Regions from separate parts of the Fervidobacterium sp. 2310opik-2 genome, predicted to be linked through region 3. Evidence: predicted binding sites of a transcription regulator. Region 3 holds the regulator's gene; each other region holds the start of a gene.
What was found. Region 3 encodes HrcA, which represses chaperone genes, less so after heat shock. Its sites were predicted from a motif close to ATTAGCACTCNNANNNTNNGAGTGCTAAT; they were not measured.
Positions count from the first base shown of each region.

Region 1: AS161_RS06400 (ATP-dependent Clp protease ATP-binding subunit) is a predicted target of HrcA. The motif match lies at 4,096-4,124, and genes of this name have one in related genera.
Region 2: groES (co-chaperone GroES) is a predicted target of HrcA. The motif match lies at 1,329-1,357, and genes of this name have one in related genera.

Region 1 is NZ_LNGG01000012.1:196,639-203,308, reverse strand. It holds gene AS161_RS06420 (glycogen/starch synthase) at 1-690, opposite strand, end outside; gene AS161_RS06415 (MBL fold metallo-hydrolase) at 734-1,360, opposite strand; gene AS161_RS06410 (MATE family efflux transporter) at 1,404-2,729, opposite strand; gene AS161_RS06405 (MFS transporter) at 2,794-3,963, opposite strand; gene AS161_RS06400 (ATP-dependent Clp protease ATP-binding subunit) at 4,181-6,406, shown strand; TPP riboswitch at 6,478-6,589, shown strand; gene AS161_RS06395 (thiamine ABC transporter substrate-binding protein) at 6,668-6,670, shown strand, end outside.
Region 2 is NZ_LNGG01000004.1:83,778-90,447, forward strand. It holds gene groL (chaperonin GroEL) at 1-1,005, opposite strand, end outside; gene groES (co-chaperone GroES) at 1,027-1,296, opposite strand; tRNA gene AS161_RS02285 (tRNA-Ala) at 1,597-1,672, opposite strand; gene AS161_RS02290 (hypothetical protein) at 1,849-3,420, shown strand; gene AS161_RS02295 (PQQ-binding-like beta-propeller repeat protein) at 3,527-6,199, shown strand; gene AS161_RS02300 (hypothetical protein) at 6,223-6,670, shown strand, end outside.
Region 3 is NZ_LNGG01000002.1:15,374-22,043, forward strand. It holds gene dnaJ (molecular chaperone DnaJ) at 1-779, opposite strand, end outside; gene AS161_RS00910 (nucleotide exchange factor GrpE) at 832-1,425, opposite strand; gene hrcA (heat-inducible transcriptional repressor HrcA) at 1,461-2,483, opposite strand; gene AS161_RS00920 (carbohydrate binding domain-containing protein) at 2,883-3,998, shown strand; gene AS161_RS00925 (extracellular solute-binding protein) at 4,119-5,516, shown strand; gene AS161_RS00930 (DMT family transporter) at 5,667-6,554, shown strand; gene rpsB (30S ribosomal protein S2) at 6,610-6,670, opposite strand, start outside.

The sequences.
Region 1 (6,670 bases), on a different contig from region 3:
TTGCTGGATTTCCTTCGCGTAAGTTGGGCTTACAGTGTTTATAATATCCGAGAAGATAATTCCACCCTTTAAAAAGTTTATTTTACCGTAAAACTCTATACCATCTATATTGTACAGATAATCAGGCAATCCCGCAAATCTTAAATATTCCGGTTCAAATATCCCCTGGTATCCAAGATTATGAATTGTTAATACAGTAGCTATTTTCGATAGTAAAGGATCATCTCTGAATACAGTCTTTAAATAAACAGGTATCAAAGCAGTTTGCCAATCGTTTACGTGGACAATATCATATTCAAAATTCAGCTTTCTTATAGCTTCTATTACACTATATGAAAAAAATATAGCTTGTTCTGCGAGATCTGGACCAGCGTAAACTTCATCAGCGTTGAAATAATATTCATTGTTAATAAGAAAAACGTTAACTCCTTTTGTGCCGGGTAACATTGTTTTATAAATTTCGAACTTTTCTTCTGTTCTCAACATTGATGCGTCTACTTTTTCTGTGATTTTTTCAATTGCCCATCCATATTTTTCAGCATTTTGTTTAACTTTTTTATGGTATGGCATATAGATATCGACGTTTATATTCTGTCTTTCCAAGTACTTAGGCAAAGCACCAACAACATCCGCCAAACCGCCAACTTTTGCAAATGGGTACACTTCATAAGATACCATTGCTATTCTCATTTGCTTCACCTCCCAATGATTTTTAATTTAAAAAATTATAAAGTCAAAATCTGGAAGATTCTACCGGTTCATCATGTGTAAATACTATATAATCGCATTTTTTTCTAATTTTATTGACGAATCTCGAGCAATTGTCGTTTCTTAATAATCTAATTATATCATAAAATTCCACGCGGTTCATAACTATATCGCCGGTATAAAAAACTCTTCCCATATTTTCCGTATCTATGAGAAACGAGCAATGTTCTTTTGAATGCCAGGGTGTATGAAAAACTCTGATTTTATCAAAAAGAATATCCCCTGCATTTATCTCAATGACTTTTTTCCATGAATCCATTATTTCTCTATACAATTTACTTTTAATAAGGCCAAATTTATCATATGGTTTATTCTTATAGGCAGGATGTATGTATATAGTGGCATTCGGAAAGATTTTGGTTGCGTATGCGTGGTCTAGATGGAGATGAGTCAGTAAAATATCGGTGATATCTTCTAATTTGATATTTCTGTTTTCCAAAGCTTCTTCTAAAGTATGAAACGATGTGTAATCTCCTGGGTCAATTAAGATTAATCTATTTTCGTTTTTTAAAAGACAAGCTGTTGAGTACGCGATCTCTACAGATTTTGGAACACGAATACTACCACCTATATTTAGTAATTCGAACTGCATTTAATCACCCCACACTTTAATTTGCTTTATATATTATATCATACTACACCACCCTTTTTTTCGTCCACGGATATTTTATGAAAAAGTACAAAACAAGAAACATTTCAAACAATTCAGCTATCATGAAAGAAAGCCAAAAGTTAATCGCGCCTAATTTAAGTATATTTACAGTAATGAAAAGATATGGGATCATAATAGCCCATCTACTTAAAAAGCTTGATATGAAGGTAAAAATCGTTAGCCCCGCGCCGAAAAAACCACTTGATAATAGCCAACTCACTGTTGTGAAAAGTAATGTTGGAACTACAATTAAAGAGCCTTGACTTCCAATTCTAATTACATTCATATCATTTGTGAAAAATAAATAGATATTACTTCTGAGTGTAATTAACACAACAACAGCTATGGATATTATCAATAAACCGTACAATAACGAAACAAACACAATATTTTTTGCCTCTTTTTCATCATCTTTACCCAAAGAAAAACCGACAAGTGTGCTAGTTGCCATTGATAAACCAAAGATAGGTATATTTGAAAAACCAATTATTCTTTCAAGGATACCGATTGTGCTTATATATTCTGAACCGAATCCAGAGGCAAATTTTATCAAAAACGCGTAAGAAAGCGTTCTAAGTAACATCTCACCGCCGGTGGGAAGGCCTATCGTCATTAGTTTTGCATCTATTTTCCAATCTAAAACAAACAAACCTTTAAGGGATATCTTAACATCCTTAACCCCTCTGAATAAAAAGAATAAACCTAATCCTAGGGAAATGAAAGTAGAAACAACTGTTGCCCATGCGGCACCAGAAATTCCCAAATTGAAACCTCGGATATTGATAAAAGGAACCCTATCAAACATGAAAATCGGATCTAAAAAGATATTTACAATAGAACCGGCAACCATATTAACCATAGCAAGATGCGCGCTACCGATGTTTCTAAGGGCGGTAAATGTGGAATAAGTCATAAAAAACGCAAACATAAAGAAAACTCTTATGTATCCATAATCAATTGCTGCCTTTACAACTTCGGTGTCTTTCGTATAAAAATTCATCAACGGTTTTAGTACAACCAAAAGTATTGCAGAGGCTAAAACAGCGACGAAACCTTTGAATATAAGAGTTTGCTCGATTATCTTACTTGTTAGCTTTTTGTCTCCTTTTCCGTAAGACTGTGAAATCATAGAAACGGAGGATGTCCCTATGATTTCGTTGAGTATCTCGACTATCCAAAAAACTGTCGAAAATAAAGTAACACCGGCTATCGCCTTAGACGATAGCCTGCCTATCCAAAATAAATCCACTATATCGTACATCGATTGCATAACACTACCAACAATCGATGGAAGGGCTAATTTAAACAACTGTCTGGAATTATCAAGGAACTTCGATTTATCAAAATTCAGAAAAGCACCTCCAAATTCTGTATTATACGGAATTTTTAATATGCTTGTACATCTTTATCATAACATAAGCGTTTGCAAAGTAGAAAATGGAACTTATTACGAATATAAGTGTATAACCATTTTTAAAAGCAGTTAGAAGTGAAAACATCTCAGCAGACAGAGCACGTGATACATTATTAACGAAATTATTAGCGCCGTTTATAGTTGCAATCTTATCACGCCTAACATTTGAATAAACGAGTGCGCTTAGCAAAGGACTAACCATGTTCATAACTGCGAATCTAACTATATAGACACTTGTAAATGTTATCGGTTCTCTCACAAAACTTAAAGAGACTATAAGTATAGGTACAACTACGTAAGAAAAGATAAGTATATTCATATCGCCGAACCTCTTACCAAGTTTGTGAGAAAACACTGCCCCAAGGCTTGTTGCCAATTGCGCCAAAGCTAAAATTATACCTATAACGGAAGCACTCATTTTGAATAAATCGTAAAATATGACATTTCCAAAACTAACGAACAATCCAGCCCCGAAACCAACACTTATCGTTGATAGCATATAGTAGAAAACTACTTTAGATTTTTTAGGAGAAAATACAGATATAAATTCTTGAAAATCAATAACATTGGAATTTTTAAGATTTACTTCATTTTGAATCCTCAATTTTCTTAAAGGAATTATAGCAAAAATTCTTGAAAGGCTTGCAGTGATAAGAACCCATTTTGCTGGAAACATATCGCCAAGTACTCCACCCAAAACATTTCCTATAACTCCGGTAAACATTCCAACTCCGAAATTTAAACCAAAAAATTTTGCTCTGTTGTCACTATCAGTTTTAAGAACTAAGAGAGTCGATAAAATTATGGAAGTAGCTGAAGTGAATCCACCAAAAAAGAACGAAGTGATAATCAGTTGAAAATAAGATTTGGTGATTACACGGTATACGCCAAAAAATATACCTAAAAGTTGCGAAAATATTATCAGTTTTTTCTTATCGAACTTATCAGCAAAAAAGCCAAATACCAATCCAAAAAATGCCGCTCCCCACAAGCTAGTAGAGGTTATTCTTCCAACAATACTTGTTGGAACTCCGCTTTGTCTTAAAACTAAATTAAATAGTGTTCCATATATACCCTGAGCAAGCCCGTCAATAAGGGTAAATAAAGTTATAAGCAAAGGTTGAGACATTTATACACCATCTTCCTTTTTTACCTATTTTGTTCGTATTTCAAACTATTCTAATTCAATTGTACCATTAGGCCAGAAAACTTCAACAACTAAACAAAAAACCAACTTATTCAAAGTAACACAAAATTAAAAATTATCACTCTTGACATATAAGTGATAATATGGTAAAATTCAAAACGAAAGGAAAAAGAAAAAATAGAAGAAAGGAGATGATTTTATGGTGTTTAACATGGAGGACTTCACGGAAAATGCTCAAGAGATACTCCAGTCTGTTAACGACATCTTAAATCGTTACAGACAAAACCAGTTGGCGCCTGAGCATATTTTATTAACTATGCTTGAAAACACTAAAAACGCAGCTGTAGATATTCTTACTTTCCTCAATGTTGATACGGATGCGTTGAGAAGAGACGTTGAAAGGATTATTTCTTCAAAAGGTGGTTATTACTATTCTGGCAGCAGTGGTACAAACCAAATTTACATAACCCCAGATACAACAAAAGTTATTAACGAGGCAAAGCGCGAAGCGAAAAGAATGGGAGATGAAAAGGTTGGTACAGACCACTTACTTTTAGCAATGGCTATTGTACCAGAGACAACAACTTATAGGTTATTGAGTAAATATGGAATAACACAAGATGCGCTTTACAGTGCTATAAAACAATTAAGAATGCAAAGGACTTATTCTGAAGAAGAAAACATCGACATTCTTGCAAAGTTTACTGAAAACCTCACCGAAATGGCAAAAAACGGACAACTCATGCCTGTAGTTGGCCGTGAAAATGAAATCAACAGGATGATTGAGATACTTGGACGCAAGATTAAGAACAACCCCGTTCTGATAGGTGACCCAGGCGTTGGTAAAACAGCGATTGTTGAAGGGCTTGCGCAAAGGATTGTTAATAAGGACGTGCCAGAATTCTTGAAGAATAAAACAATACTTAAATTAGACCTTGCAAGATTGGTTGCTGGTACGAAATTCAGAGGGGAATTCGAGGAAAGACTAAAAAAACTTATAGACGTACTTAAGAAGAGAACAGACGTTATACTCTTTATCGACGAATTACACACAGTTGTTGGTGCTGGTGCCGCTGAGGGTGCACTTGATGCAGGTAACATTCTAAAACCAGAGCTTGCCCGTGGAACGTTAAGGGTTATCGGTGCGACTACAGTTGAAGAATACAGGAAACATATTGAAAAAGACAAAGCGTTAGCAAGAAGATTCCAAGTAATCTTTGTCCCAGAACCAAGTATAGAAGAAACCATCGAAATCTTGAAAGGTTTGAAGGCCAAATTTGAAGAATTCCACAACGTCTCTATAAGTGATAAGGCAATTGAGTTTGCGGCGAAGATGTCCGCAAGGTATATCACCGACAGATTTTTGCCAGACAAAGCAGTTGATCTTGTAGACGAAGCTGCGGCAAGGGCAAAAATTGATGGAAAGAAAGAAATAGTTGAAGAAGATATCGCAAGTGTTATTGAAAGATGGACGGGTATCCCCGTCGGTAAAATAATGGGTGATGAAAAGGAAAAGATAAAGAACCTTGAAAAGATAATACATGAAAAGTTTGTTGACCAAGAAGAAGCAGTGAAGATTGTTTCGAATGCAATCAAAATGTCCCGTGCAGGTATTAGAAATCCAAAAAGACCACTTGGTGTGTTCTTGTTCCTCGGACCAACCGGAGTTGGTAAGACAGAGCTTGCTAAGAGATTAGCGGATGTACTATTTGGTAGTGAAAAAGCGCTTATAAGAATCGATATGAGCGAATATATGGAAAAGCATTCAGTAGCCAGACTTATAGGTGCACCTCCGGGATACGTTGGTTATGAAGAAGGTGGTCAATTAACAGAGCAAGTTAGAAGAAGACCTTACAGTGTAGTGCTCTTTGACGAAATTGAAAAGGCGCACCCAGAAGTGTTCAATGTACTCTTACAGTTATTTGATGATGGAAGACTTACAGATGGTAAAGGGACGACAGTTGACTTTAGGAATACCATAATCATAATGACAAGTAACATTGGTTCAGATGTTATAATGCAAGACATTGAAGAGGGTTTCGAAGACTTGATACCAAGACATATAGAAGAAGAAATGAGGAAATACTTCCGCCCAGAGCTTATAAACAGAATAGATGCGGCTGTAGTCTTTAAGCCTCTTAAGAAAGAACACATCAAGGAGATAATCGAAATATACACAAAGGAATTAAACGAAAGACTCATCGATTCAGATAAAGATATAAAGGTTGTTCTTGATGAGAGTATGAGAGAATACCTTGCAACTGAGGGGTACGTTCCGTCAATGGGAGCAAGGCCTTTGAGAAGATTATTTGAGAATACTGTAGAATTTAAGCTTGCAGAACTCATAATTGATGAAAAAGTAAAAGAAGGCCAAACTGTAAAGTTTATTTGGGAAGAAGGAATATTAAAGTGGGAAATTTTATAAAAGAATCTTTTAAAGATACAATTTAATACTTGACACAGTCTAACAAAGGGTTATAATAGGATTGAATTTAATAATGCCTGGAGGGGAGCTCCAAAATGCGGGGCTGAGAGGAAGGAGTCAATCCTTCGACCCTTCGAACCTGATCCGGGTAATACCGGCGGAGGGACCAGGTGACTCAAAAATTTGAGTTCTGGAATAAGCAATTAAAAATCGTCCCTCCGAAAAAATGCGGAGGGACGATTTATTTTTGGAGGTGGGAGGATG
Region 2 (6,670 bases), on a different contig from region 3:
ACCTTTTCCGCCGACAATTATTGTTTCATCTTTCTTAACTCTTACAACGTCTGCTCTACCAAGGTCTTGGAGTGTGAGGTCTTCGAGGTTAATTCCAACTTCTTCGCTTGCTACAATACCACCTGTGAGAATTGCTATATCTTGTAACATTGCTTTTCTTCTGTCACCGAAGCCAGGAGCTTTAACTGCTACGGTGTTAAGTGTTCCCTTGAGTTTGTTGAGAACTAACGTTGTGAGAACTTCACCTTCAACATCTTCTGCGATAATTACAAGTGGTCTTCCTGTTTGAGCTACTTTTTCAAGAATAGGAATGAGAGGTTTAACGTTTGAAAGTTTTCTATCTGTGATGAGTATGAATGGTTCATTGTAAACGACTTCCATCTTTTCTGGGTCTGTTACAAAGTATGGTGAGATGTAACCTCTGTCGAATTGCATACCTTCTGTAAATTCAACGTAAGTATCAATTGTTTTGCTATCTTCGACTGTGATAACTCCATCTTCGCCAACTTTTTCCATTGCTTCTGCGATTAATTTACCAATTTCTTCACTATTTGCACTGATTGATGCGACGTGTGCGATATCCTCTGTGCTTGAAAGTTTCTTTGAAATTTTCTTAATCTCTTCAACAACCTTTGATGTTGCTTTGTCGATACCTTTTTTAATCAATATCGGATTTGCGCCAGCTGCTACCATCTTGAGTCCTTCTTTAATCATCGCTTGAGCAAGAACTGTAGCCGTTGTTGTACCGTCACCAGCAACATCATTAGTCTTGCTTGCAACTTCTTTAACAAGTTGTGCACCAAGATTTGCAAATTTGTCTTCTAATTCAATTTCTTTTGCAATAGAGACACCATCATTTGTAATTGTTGGGCTGCCCCATGATTTTTCAATAACAACATTTCTACCTTTTGGACCCAATGTAATCTTAACTGCATTAGCAACTGCATCTACACCTGCTTCTAATGACCTTCTTGCTTCTTCACTGTATCTTAATAACTTTGCCATATCTCGCACCTCCTTGAATTTTTACTCTTCTATTTTTGCTAGAATATCGCTTACATCGATGATGATATAATCTTCATCATCTATCTTTATTTCCGTACCAGAGTACTTGTTGTAAATTACCTTATCGCCAACTTTGAGCTGGCAGTCTTCAGGAAGTTTACCAACTTCAACAATCTCTGCTTTCATGGGTTTTTCTTTTGCGGCATCTGGAAGAACAATACCGCCTGCTGTTTTTTTCTCTTCAACGATTGGCTTTATCAATAACCTTTCACCAAGTGGCTTTACTTTCATAATCTTACCCCCTCCTACAAGTAGTTTTTGTTTTTATCACTCTTATGTGTAGGTTGCTAATTTTAGTATAACAAAAAAATGTGAAAAGTGAATTTTAACTATTGGTAATTATGGACTGTTATGTAAGTTTAAATAACAATATATGTATAAATCTCTTTCTTTCTTATTTTTACAACGATAAAGTTTGAAAATAAATAATTTCTGGAAATAACATGTTGTTAGACTTTGATTTATGGCCATTTTTTATAGAAATAAAACAAGCCTTGATTTTTTCAAGGCTTGTTTTGTTTTCGTTATTTTTGGTGGAGCCGATGGGACTTGAACCCACGACCTCTACCGTGCCATGGTAGCGCTCTCCCACCTGAGCTACGGCCCCACTGGATATACCAATTGTTTGACGCTAATCATTTTACCATATTTATACAAAAAATCAAGATATTTTGTCAATTTTAAGCATGATTAATGAAGCAAATATATTTTTACATAGGATTTTAGATAATATATGTAGAAATAAGATTTGGTGAATTTTATGGATAACTGGAGGTGTCAAGCATGAAGAGAATTCATGCAAGTGGCTTTTTTGGAATATTTATTACCGTTATTTTAATAGTTTCATTAGCCTCTTGTGTTGCAAAAAAACTTGATGATTCTAATAGTCAAAAAATATCTATTTCAATTCCTTCTGTTGCTGTTATTGGAACACCGATAAATATCAATGTGGAGCCAAGAGAACCGGGTATATCGAATATAAAGGTAATTATTAGTAACAACAGTTATAACGAATTGATGTTGTTAAGCGCTTACCCTTATAGCAAAACCTGGTCACCTAAAATGCCAGGTGTGTATACGGTAAAAGCCGAAGGGTATTCTATAACTGAAGGTAAATGGTATACTGTATCTTCAACATTGACTGTATACGATTTGAAACCACCTTACTTAAAAGACATAAAGCTTATTCCGGAAGCACCATATGTTGGTGATGAGGTGCTTTTACAACTGAAATTAGATGGTGAAAATCCTTTTGTAGATATCAATGTTAATGGAATTTTGAGTTCGAGTGCGTCATGGTTTAATACTTCAACGAAGACTTCTGATAAATATGTTTATCTAAGATTGCCAAGGATAACAGAACCCGGAAAGACTGAATTGTTTTTACGTTCGGTTGCTTACAAAAGTGAAGATGCAACAAAACTAATTTTTGATGTAAGGCCAAGAGATTTAACACCGCCTAATATAAGTGTTTATGCGGATACTTTTTATTCTGAAAACTCCAATGTCTCAGTTAGGATAGAGCTTACAGACGATATAAACTTGAAAAAGTACATGCTTACGTTTGATGATAAAGTTATATCTGAGGAGAATATATCCGGTAAGAAATTTGTGAAAGAAGTCATGATAGGTAAAAGTGAGATTGGAACGCATGCGATAAATGTAGTAGCGTATGATGCAGAAGGTAATATGAATACATATGCAAAAAGGATATACATTGGTGGCACGGCGCTTAGCTTTAACGTTCAAGTTAGCCCATCTGAACCAACCGCAAACGCTTCCGCAGTTATCGCTATGGTGCCGAATGAGAAAGATGTTATTTATACGAGAATCGTTTTTCTTGTTGATGGTCATGCGATTGCTGATTTTAGCAGTAATGGAGATACATCGGCTCAGAGTTTTGCAATATGGTCAGTTGAAGAAGGTACTCATTTTATAACAATATATGCAGAATCCAAAGATGGAAGGGCTGGAATCGCCGAGACATGGGTAAGTGTAAAAGATTATAATGGACCAAGGTTTGTTTCTCTAAAGGCAAACGGAATAGAACTTAAAAAAACTGAGGCTAACTATGTTTTCCCTGGTTTAGTAACTTTCTCGCTTACAGTAGAAGATCCAGGCGGAGTTAGTTTAACAGCGTTGCCACGCTTGTTAGTTAAAGAGGATGAATTCACCATGTACTATAGGGATTTGCAAATGGAAGTAGAGGAAGTTTCACCCGATGGTAGGATAGTAACCTTTTCTGTCACAACACCTATGTCTTTAGGACAATATTACATATCTGTTATGAACGTTCAAGATAAAAGTGGTAATTTGATGAGAGATATAGGTAGATTCTTATTGTATGTACAATGAGAATTGAAAGGATAAAATTTATTCCAATAAAAAATACTCAATTGGTTCCGATAATATGTATGAATATATTATAAATAATATCTGTTTTTAACATGGAGGTGGGTTTATGAATAAAAGAAAACAGTTCTCTTTCTTGTTTTTTGTCCTTATTTCAGCATTTTTCGTACAAACTTTTGCTGCACTTAACACTTCAGGTTTATGGTCAACTACGAAGTACAGTTGGGTTCTTCCTGGGAAATACGGTCCGGGGGTTATAGCAAAGAACGGCGGCAACTTATTGGTACTTTCCAAGGATGGAGCGGTTTACGAACTTCAAATGTCTGGTGCTATGGTTGCTTTAGGTCAAGTTAGTGGTATAAACAACGTTGTTGCACCACCAACGTATGTAGAAAATGGTTCTAATAAGTATCTTATATGGGTAACAGCTCAGGAAACAGCACAAAATAAACTGAATGTTTTAAAAATAAATGGTTCATTTGGAACGCCAGAATCTTTTAATATTGATGGTTCTGCTTACGGGCTTGTCGCTTACGCTAATGGAGCAAATTTAGTTATAATTACCGCAACGATGAAAGGAACGGTTTACAAAGTAACGTTTGATGGTACTAACTTTACTCCTAGTTCCGTTACTGTTGGTGGACCTGTAAAAGTTCCGCCACTTATGAGTCCTTCCAAAGATAAAGTTTATATTTTAACGCAAAATGGAAAATTTTACAGTATTAATGTCGCAGCATTCAGTACTCCTAATCTTATTCTTTCTATCGGTGATGAATTTTCAACACCTATGGCTATGGACGAAAGCGGTTTCATATATGCTCTAAGTACGGCAGGATATCTTTATAAGATTGATCCTTCTGGGTCGGAAAATCACGTACGTTTCTTATCAGCTTCGAACAGTTCAGGCCCTCTTATAGATGGTGAAGGATATATCTACATATTTGGTGATAACGGTAAAGTTGCTGCGCTAAACAAAAATTTGCTTAAACTTGGTGAATACTCCATCGGTCAGCAGATAACAACGACGCCGGCTATAGTGAAAGGGCGTGATGGGATAACTTACCTGATAATTCCCTCTTCTTCGACAGGTGGTACTGGAAAAATAACTATACTTAGTTTTAATCCTACAAGTGGTGTATTTTCCAAAGAATGGGAGGTAACTACAACAAGTACATTCCCAATAAGCGCTGCTGTTAACGTTGCACCACTTGGAGCTCTTTACAATGATAATTACTATTTTGCAACGGCAACGAACGATGGAACAATTTACGCATGGCAGTTTGATGCAAGAGGGCCATACGGTGTTTGGGCAATGTACGGTCAGAATATAAACCACACAGGTTTTGTTGACTCAGCTTCTATGTCATTTAAAACGAGAATATTCATAACCGCCAAAGAAGGATTTTATGGAAAAGAATTGAGTGGAGCGTTATTCAATAATACAGGTACTTATGGACTACTTTACGATGCAAAATTAATAAATCCAGATAATACAATTGCTGTAACTCTTTCTAATTTAAGAACGAATGAAACAAACTTAGCTAAAATTCCAGAAGGAATACCAGGATCTCAAAAACTCGAAGTAAAGTTCGCTACGCCAACCGGTGGATTATTATTATTTACTCCATCGTTTAGTGTTCAAGGAGGTTCTAAACCAACCGTTGACTCGACTTTTACTTTCAGATTTTGGAAAACGGGACAAAATGAATATGAAGGTTCTGAGGGAGATAATCCAGCCATATTAACTTACATGTTCAACGATAGGTATTTAACTGTTTTTACGGATGCTACTTACACCTTCTATATTTATAATAAATATCCATTGCAAACAAATAGTGAGGCTACAGATTCTATTGATGTTAAATTTGATTATAACACTTATCGTTCAAATCCAAATAGTGCAGTACACACTGTTGACGCTAACACAAATTATCAAGGTCAACAGTGGTATGCGTACAAATGGGTTGTCTATCAGTGGAACCCAGATGACCCAAGAGGTTTTGAGAAGAATACTTATTACGACAAAGATAGTATCCGGTTACCTATAAAAGGTCCTGCTTACATTGAGATTTATTACGCGCAACTCAGTGCAACAGTTACTTTGTTATTGCCTGAGTTCGCAATCGGGAAAACTCGCGCTTATCTGTTCTTGGATGCTGCAACTAACTCTATAGCATACAACATTGATTTAAAACCGTTATCTGGTATAACAATAGATAGTGTATTATCTGAGGAATTTGCGAACAATGTATCCAAAGTGAATTCACTAAGTTTTGTTAGGCCAACAGAATTGAAATACACTTTGAATAGTATGGAAAATCCGCTTCCTGGAACAACAAGGGTAGCAACTATCGTTGTCAACTTAAACTTCCCGGAGAAAACAACATTTGAATCAAATGGTGATAGCTTATTTTTGCAGAAATTTGACTTATATGGTTACGCACAAATTCAAGGTCAGTTGGTTGATCCAGAAAACTTAAGGGCAAAACGTGTATTTAAAACTAACAAATACCTTTATGTTGTTGGCGATTTCAACGGTGATTTTGTAGTGGATATAAATGACTGGAACTTATTTGTGAATGTGCTAGGTACTACGGTGTCTGGAAACGATTTGATTTATAACATAGGACCGAGAGAAGATTTCAACCCGCCATATCCAAATTATACGAATTACAGGGCAGGTTACTTGACAGATACGACAAATGATATAACGGAATCTGATTTGTACTATTTCACAACAATGTTTGGTTTTGCTGTTCCTGAAAGTGAAAGGGTTAAATAATTGGTGGAAAGGTGGTGAAAAATATGAAGAGAAATATGAATAAGATAATGTTTATAGCTTTACTGTCTTTGCTGTTTGTCTTTTCAAGTTGTGGCATTATTAAAAATAATAACTCAAATAGTAACTCAAGTACTGTGAAGACAACAATCAATATCTACGATCCATATGGCAACAAGTTATTTATAGATGGAACAATAAATGGTTACAAGATTCAAGCTGATAAAGATGGTGTTTTCGTCGCAGCTAAGATAGAAAACGTTTCAAGTTACAAATTCAACGAAGAATTGACTTTGTTTAAAGTAAAAAGTGTTGACGTTGTGTCAGGTAAAGAAGTTAATATTGTTCTTGAAAGAAATGATAAAAATGGAATTAATATTTTAAGGACGGCTGATGGAAAGTTAATGTTCTATGCTATAGGATATGGTGATAAACCGTACTTCCAAGTTTGGCTCAAAGATAGATTAGCTGGAT
Region 3 (6,670 bases):
CCGTTAATTCCTGCGTTTCCTTTTCTTGGAACTCTTATAACAGAGCCGTTTTCAACACCGGCTGGAATATTTACAACTGTGGACACTCTCTTTCTAATCCTTCCAGCACCTCTACATTCATGGCATACTTCTCCCGGAACACTACCACGTCCACCGCAAACATCACAGGTGTATTGGTTTATAAATACACCAAAAGGTGTTCTCCTTTCTTCACGAACAACACCTGTCCCGTGACACTTTGAACATGTAACCCACTTACTACCAGGTTCAACTCCTTCACCATGACAGTGCGCACATTCTTCATATCTATCGTATTCAACAGTTACATCCTTTCCCGTGAATACGTCTGCTTCATTTAATGTTACTTCTATATTTATATCTTCGCCACGTTTTGGTACCCTTTTACCAGATACTCTTTGCGATGATTGTGTGCGCTGATTGCCAAAGAATATGTTGAAGATATCATCATTGAAGAAATCTTTAAATATGTCTTCAAAGCCAAAGCCTCCACCAGAAGATGTGGTGTATTCATAATTGTAAGGTATACCTTCCCCTACGTAACCAAATTTGTCGTACATCGCACGCTTTTGAGGGTCAGAAAGTACCTCGTATGCTTCCTGAATATCCTTAAATTTTTGCTCTGCAATTTTTTTCTTATCGCCAGTGTGTCTATCAGGATGCCACTCTTTAACAAGCTTTTTATACGCAGCTTTTATTTCATCATCACTAGCATTTTTTGAAACACCTAATATTTCATAGTAGTCTTTTTTGACTGGCATAAAAATCACCTCTCAAATTTTCTGAAATTCTAATTCTGGTATTCTACGATTTTTAACTTTTTCTTGGTTTAATTGCTACTTTCACTTTCGCTGGCTTTATAACCTGCCCGTTGTATGTGTAACCTTCTTCAATCGTCTCGATTATTGTATATTCTTCTACATCTTCGCGTTCTTCCCTTTCCACAGCTTCATGTAAGAAAGGATCAAATCTTCCAGAAGTATCTATTGGTTTTAGTCCTTCGTTTTCTAATGTTTTGAAAAACTTTTCGATAATTTTCTGAGTTCCTTTGTAAAATTCTTCCAAATCTTGAGTTTGGTTGTAATAATTAAGCGCCCTCTTGAAATCATCCACAATTGGTATAAGATTTCTGAAAATTCTAAGAGCGGTACTACGTGTATTTTCCTTTAATTGACGTTCAACGTCTAGTTTGTAATTTTCGAAAGATGCTTTTATAAATCTTGCAGCATTTTGAATCTCTTTGAGCTGAGCTTCAAGCTCGGCAACTTTTTCTTTTAGTTGCTTATTCTCATCTTCTATATTTTGTACGCTATTCTCTTCACTGGTATTTTCTTGAATTTCTTTAATTTCTTTAATTTCATTGTTTTCAGTATTTTGTTGTTTTTTTTCTTCTTTTTCGAATTCCATCTAAATCCCTCCTTTATATTCTTATTCTTGTCTGTTTACACATTTCTTGATACAACTGTGAAGTATTCTGTCAATCTGTTAAGCATGAATTCAAAGCTATCTATTATTTGATCGTACTTTCCATACTTGTCAAATATAACAGCGATACGTCCAATTGGTGTTGATTCTGCGTAAAAATCACCTAAAATTACTGAGAAATCATCTAAAAATCTTAAGCTATGTTCTTTACCTATGTATATATCGCTTTCCAATTCAAAAACGTCTTTGTAAAAATCTTCACTGGAAACATAGCCAAGTATATTTTGCAACTTCTTAAGGTTTATTCTGTCATTAGACAACAAATTATACAGTCCTTCTGAAATGTAATCTTCGTATCTCTCCATAGACAATCTCTCAGTTATTTCCAAAAACCCTTTCCCCATTTCTGAAAAATCGAATTCTTTGAAATTATTTATCTTGGATATTATTTCTTTAATTCTTGTTTTAAACTCATTCAAAGTAAGTCCAGAGATAACCTTGTTAAGTATTTCCTCAACGTGTGCTACATTTTCAATTTCGCCATGTTGAAGTGGTATTGAAGAGCTTAAACCAAGCGAGGTAACTATATTCACTATTGAAAAATTCTTACTAACAGGTGTAATTACAACTCTCTTTACTCTTAGGTTTAGAGGATTTGGTTTTTCTATAATTACCATGCCTTTAGTTGAAGAGCTTAGCAATTTTGCCGCGCCGGTGAGAACTTTTTCCATATCACCTATTGGAAAATTAGCCGCTGTGTCAACATGTGTGCTTTTCGACTTTATTTCATCACGTATTTTTTTCAATTCACTAACGTAAAAACGTAACCCTTTGTCGGTAGGAACTCTTCCAGCGGATGTGTGTGGTTGATAAATGTAACCAGCCCTCATAAGCCTATTCATATCATTTCGTATAGTTGCGCCAGAACGCCCTATAATAGCGCTCTCAAGCACACGTTTAGAACTTACCGGAGTTTTTGTGTTTATGTAATCCTGAACAATGCAGTAAAGTATCTTTTTTTGGCGTTCTGTAATATCCATAAAAGCACCTCCTCAGTGCTTGAATTTTACTTTTTTATTTGTTAGATTTTCGTTGCTTTGAAAATTATCACTTATGTTAGCAAACTTATTATCCATCTGCCAAAATTATACCACAAATGCTCTTTTTGTCAATCTTTTAGAGTAATAACTCTCGATTTTTACAGTTGCTCAAATGCTAGGGGTGTATAAAAAATAAAGATAAATCGAGAATTAAAAACTATAGTTCGCATTTTTTCATTTAATTGTTATTAAATGTTTAATTTTTCAAAGTTTTGTGTGTAACAGGTTACATTAGTATAATACTAAACGTTCGGTGGAAAAACTTTTCTGAATAATTCTAAAATCTTTAACTGTGATAAAAGTTAATTTAACTATTTAGGAATTTGGAGGTGTGAAAATATGAGAAGAGTTGCGGAGTTTTTGCTATTAACAAGTGCTCTTTTTTTGATTTCGTCTTTCGTGTTTGGTGGAAATGTTTCAAGTACAAGTGTTGTAAATAACGGAAGGTTTTTAGTTCCCATAACAAACGATCAACAAAAGAATCCATATGATTGGTGGCTTTGGGAAGCTGCAAAGTACGGTGTCAGCAGTGGAAAGGTTGAGAGCTATGGTGTTAAAGATGGTTATGTGCACATAAAACTTGCGGATGTTGGTTCTGATACATGGCACATACAATTCAATCAATGGGTTAATTTAACACCAAAACAGAGCTATTATATTTATTTCAGAGCCAAGGCGGATAAACCAAGAAAAGTTAATGTGAAAATACTCCAAACTCACGATCCATGGACAAATTATTTCTCGCAAACAATAGAACTAACACAAGAATGGAAGACTTATGAATTTTACTACACTCACCCTGACAGAGCGGATGAAACTGTAACGTTTGGCTTTGAACTTGGAAGACAGGAAGTAACAACTATTTATTTTTCAGATGTTGTAATTAAACCAATTGATAAGTCGGAAATTCCACCAGAGTACAGAACTGAAGAAGAACCTGTTGAGACTGTTGAATACGAGTTCGATGAAGAAGAACCGGATAATTTAGTCAACGATGGAGATTTTAGTTACAAAATAGTCAACGATCAAGGAAGCATGCCATCTGAATGGTGGATATGGCAAGCAGCCCAGTATGGTATTAGTTCAGCTAAGGTATCAGAATACGGTGTTAAAGATGGATATGGGTACATCGTTGTTGGAGATACTGGTACTGAAACATGGCACATACAATTTAACCAGTGGATAAAACTTAGAAAAGGTGGAAAATACATAATTTCTCTTAAGGCAAAGACGGATGTTCCGCGTTCTATAAACTTGAAACTGGTTCAAACTGGCGCACCGTATGGTACATATTTTGAAAAGCAACTTGACTTGACAAAAGAATGGCAGACATTTACATTCGAATATACCCATCCAGAAAATGGTGACCCAGTAGTGACTCTAAGTCTTGAGCTTGGAAAAGGTGAGCCGACAACGTTTTACTTTGATGATGTTTCAGTTTCGCCAGTTAAGTAAAATACTAAGCTTTGGCATAAAAGTATTTTTTATTTGCTTATATAAAAGACTTCTATTATGTTTTATAGCTGACATATCTAGATTTGGAACTTTCTCAGAAGAATACTGGAGGTTGAGAGGATGAAAAGGTACTCAAGAGTATTTTTAATGATGTTTCTGCTTTTATTTTCCATCAGCATCTTTGCGAAGGCAACGATAACAGTTTCTGTGTGGAGTTGGAATGTTGACAGGTACAAGAAGCTTATCGCGGAGTTTAATAAGTACTATCCGGATATAGAAGTTAAATTGGTTGTAAACGAGCCGGAAGTAAACAGTTTTCTTACAGCAAGAGCCTCTGCTAAGCAGGTTTTACCAGATGTTATAGCCGAATCTTGGGAACCATTATCATATCCTGTCTCACAAGGTTGGGTTTATCCATTAGATGAATTTTTTAAAGATGACCCATATATAAAGTATGTTCCAAATAGTGTGCGAAACGCATTTAAGTACAATGGTAAAACGTATGCTTTAGGCGAAAGATTGCATTTTGAATGTATTGTTTTGAATCTTGATTTGCTTAAAAAACTCAACTTACAAGTTCCAAAGTATGAAGAGTGGACAGTTGATCTTTTCAAAAATTATGCTAGAAGAGCCACAACGAGAGAATATTCAGGAATAAACCAACTTTGGGAATTTGATACTTTTATGGCTGCTGTACTTAGTGACCACACTACATTTTGGAGTTTTGATCCAGAGAAATGGGAATTTGATCTTGTAAAAGGTGGATGGATACCTGCTATAAAGCTTCAAAAAGAGCTTAAATCTATACCAGGTCTTGTTTCAGACTATATGATTAATCAAGAAGCAAGAAACAAAGGAGAGCTTGACGATTACCAAAAGAAGTTTGGTAAAGACGCGGATGCTTTCAGAGAGTCAAAAGTTCTTATGGGATTTGAAGCAACGTACGATTGGAGCTGGCTAAGAACAGTACCTTGGAATTTTGATTATTACCCACTTCCTTACGATCAAAAGATTGGTCAGAAGTTCCCTGTACATGTTAATTATACATTCGTTACCTCAACAACAAAATATCCGAAAGAAGCGTTCTTATTCGCAAGATTTCTCACATACGATCCAAGAGGAGTTGTAGCAAGATTAAAACTCTTTGAGTCTGAAGGTGAAGAAAAAGGAAGACTTATCGATTGGTTCATACCTGCCACAATGCACCCAGATGTTATAAATTATTTCGAAAAAATGAAGATACCAAATGGGATTAAGTATATGCTTAAGAATCTTGATAAGACCGTTAGAGTTGATATGTGGAAGGTAGTACCGGGATGGGTTGAAGTTATTTGGGATATTATATTCCCAGTCAACGAGAAAATCAGAGCAGGTGCAACTCAACCTGAAGCTGTTGCAGCAGAGACTCAAGAAAAAGCTAATAAGGTTATAAAAGAATCATGGACTATTTTCCAGAAAAAATTAGCGGAAGCCGAAAAGAAATTTCCACAAATAAGAAAACAAATTGAAGGAAAGTAATATAAAGTGAAAGAAAAATTTCAAAGAGACTCCCAATCTTTTAAGATTGGGAGTTCTCTTTTTTAATTAATGATAGTATAATATATTAAAAAATATATTCGCTATACGAACTTTTGTGTATTTATATGTATTTCTTCGGAGGTGTTTAGGTTGGACATCAGAGTTATCTTATCAGGTTTAGCTATGTCTTTTATATTTGGTCTTTCTTTCCTTTTTACAAAAAACGCTCTTGATTACGTTCCTGTTTATACCTTTCTTTCGTACCGTTTTTTCGTTGCGACTGTTGCCATGTTGGTATTAATCTCATCTCGAATTGTAAAACTCGAAAAAAAACCGTATTGGAAATTATGGAAAGTAGCTATATTCCAGCCTGTTCTTTACTTTATTTTTGAGACAAATGGCTTAAAATTTGCGGCTTCTTCCGAAGCAGGAATGCTAATAGCTATGATTCCAATTGTTATAGTTGTTCTTTCGCCTTTCTTATTGAAAGAAAAAATTAAATGGTTTCAAATTGTTTTTGCGTTTATGAGCTTTATCGGGGTTGTTTTAATAATAGGCTATGGTGAGAAAATGTCTGGCTCTTTATTTGGTAAATTATTAATTCTTGGTGCTGTTTTTTCAGCCGCGTTTTATAATATTTTTTCAAGGAAACTTTCAAAACAATTCAAGCCTGAAGAGATAACATTTTTTATGATGGTAACCGGATTTTTGTTTTTTACGTCTTTAAGTATTTTTACTAGACAATTTACATTGAATTTCGCAAAACCGGTTATAATAAGTGCTCTTTACCTTGGCATTTTGTCTTCAACGGTTGCTTTTTTCTTGGTAAATTTCATGGTTAGTAAGGTCTCGCCGACGATTTCTTCCCTTTTCTCAAATTTGACGACTATCGTTTCTGTATTAGCAGGGAGCATTATTAGAAACGAAGTGATTCGGCCTTTGCAGATATTGGGGATGGTAATGATTTTAGTTGCACTATTTGGAAATTCTTTTTTAAGCACTAAGATGAAGGTTCAAGAATCCAAACTTGTGAGATAGTTATTTGAGAAAAAACAGCCTTTCCATTTGGAAAGGCTGTTTTTACTATGAATTTTTATATTTCTTCTTCACCGATACCCTCGGGTATGTTTATTTCAATTTCTTCGATTTTCTCT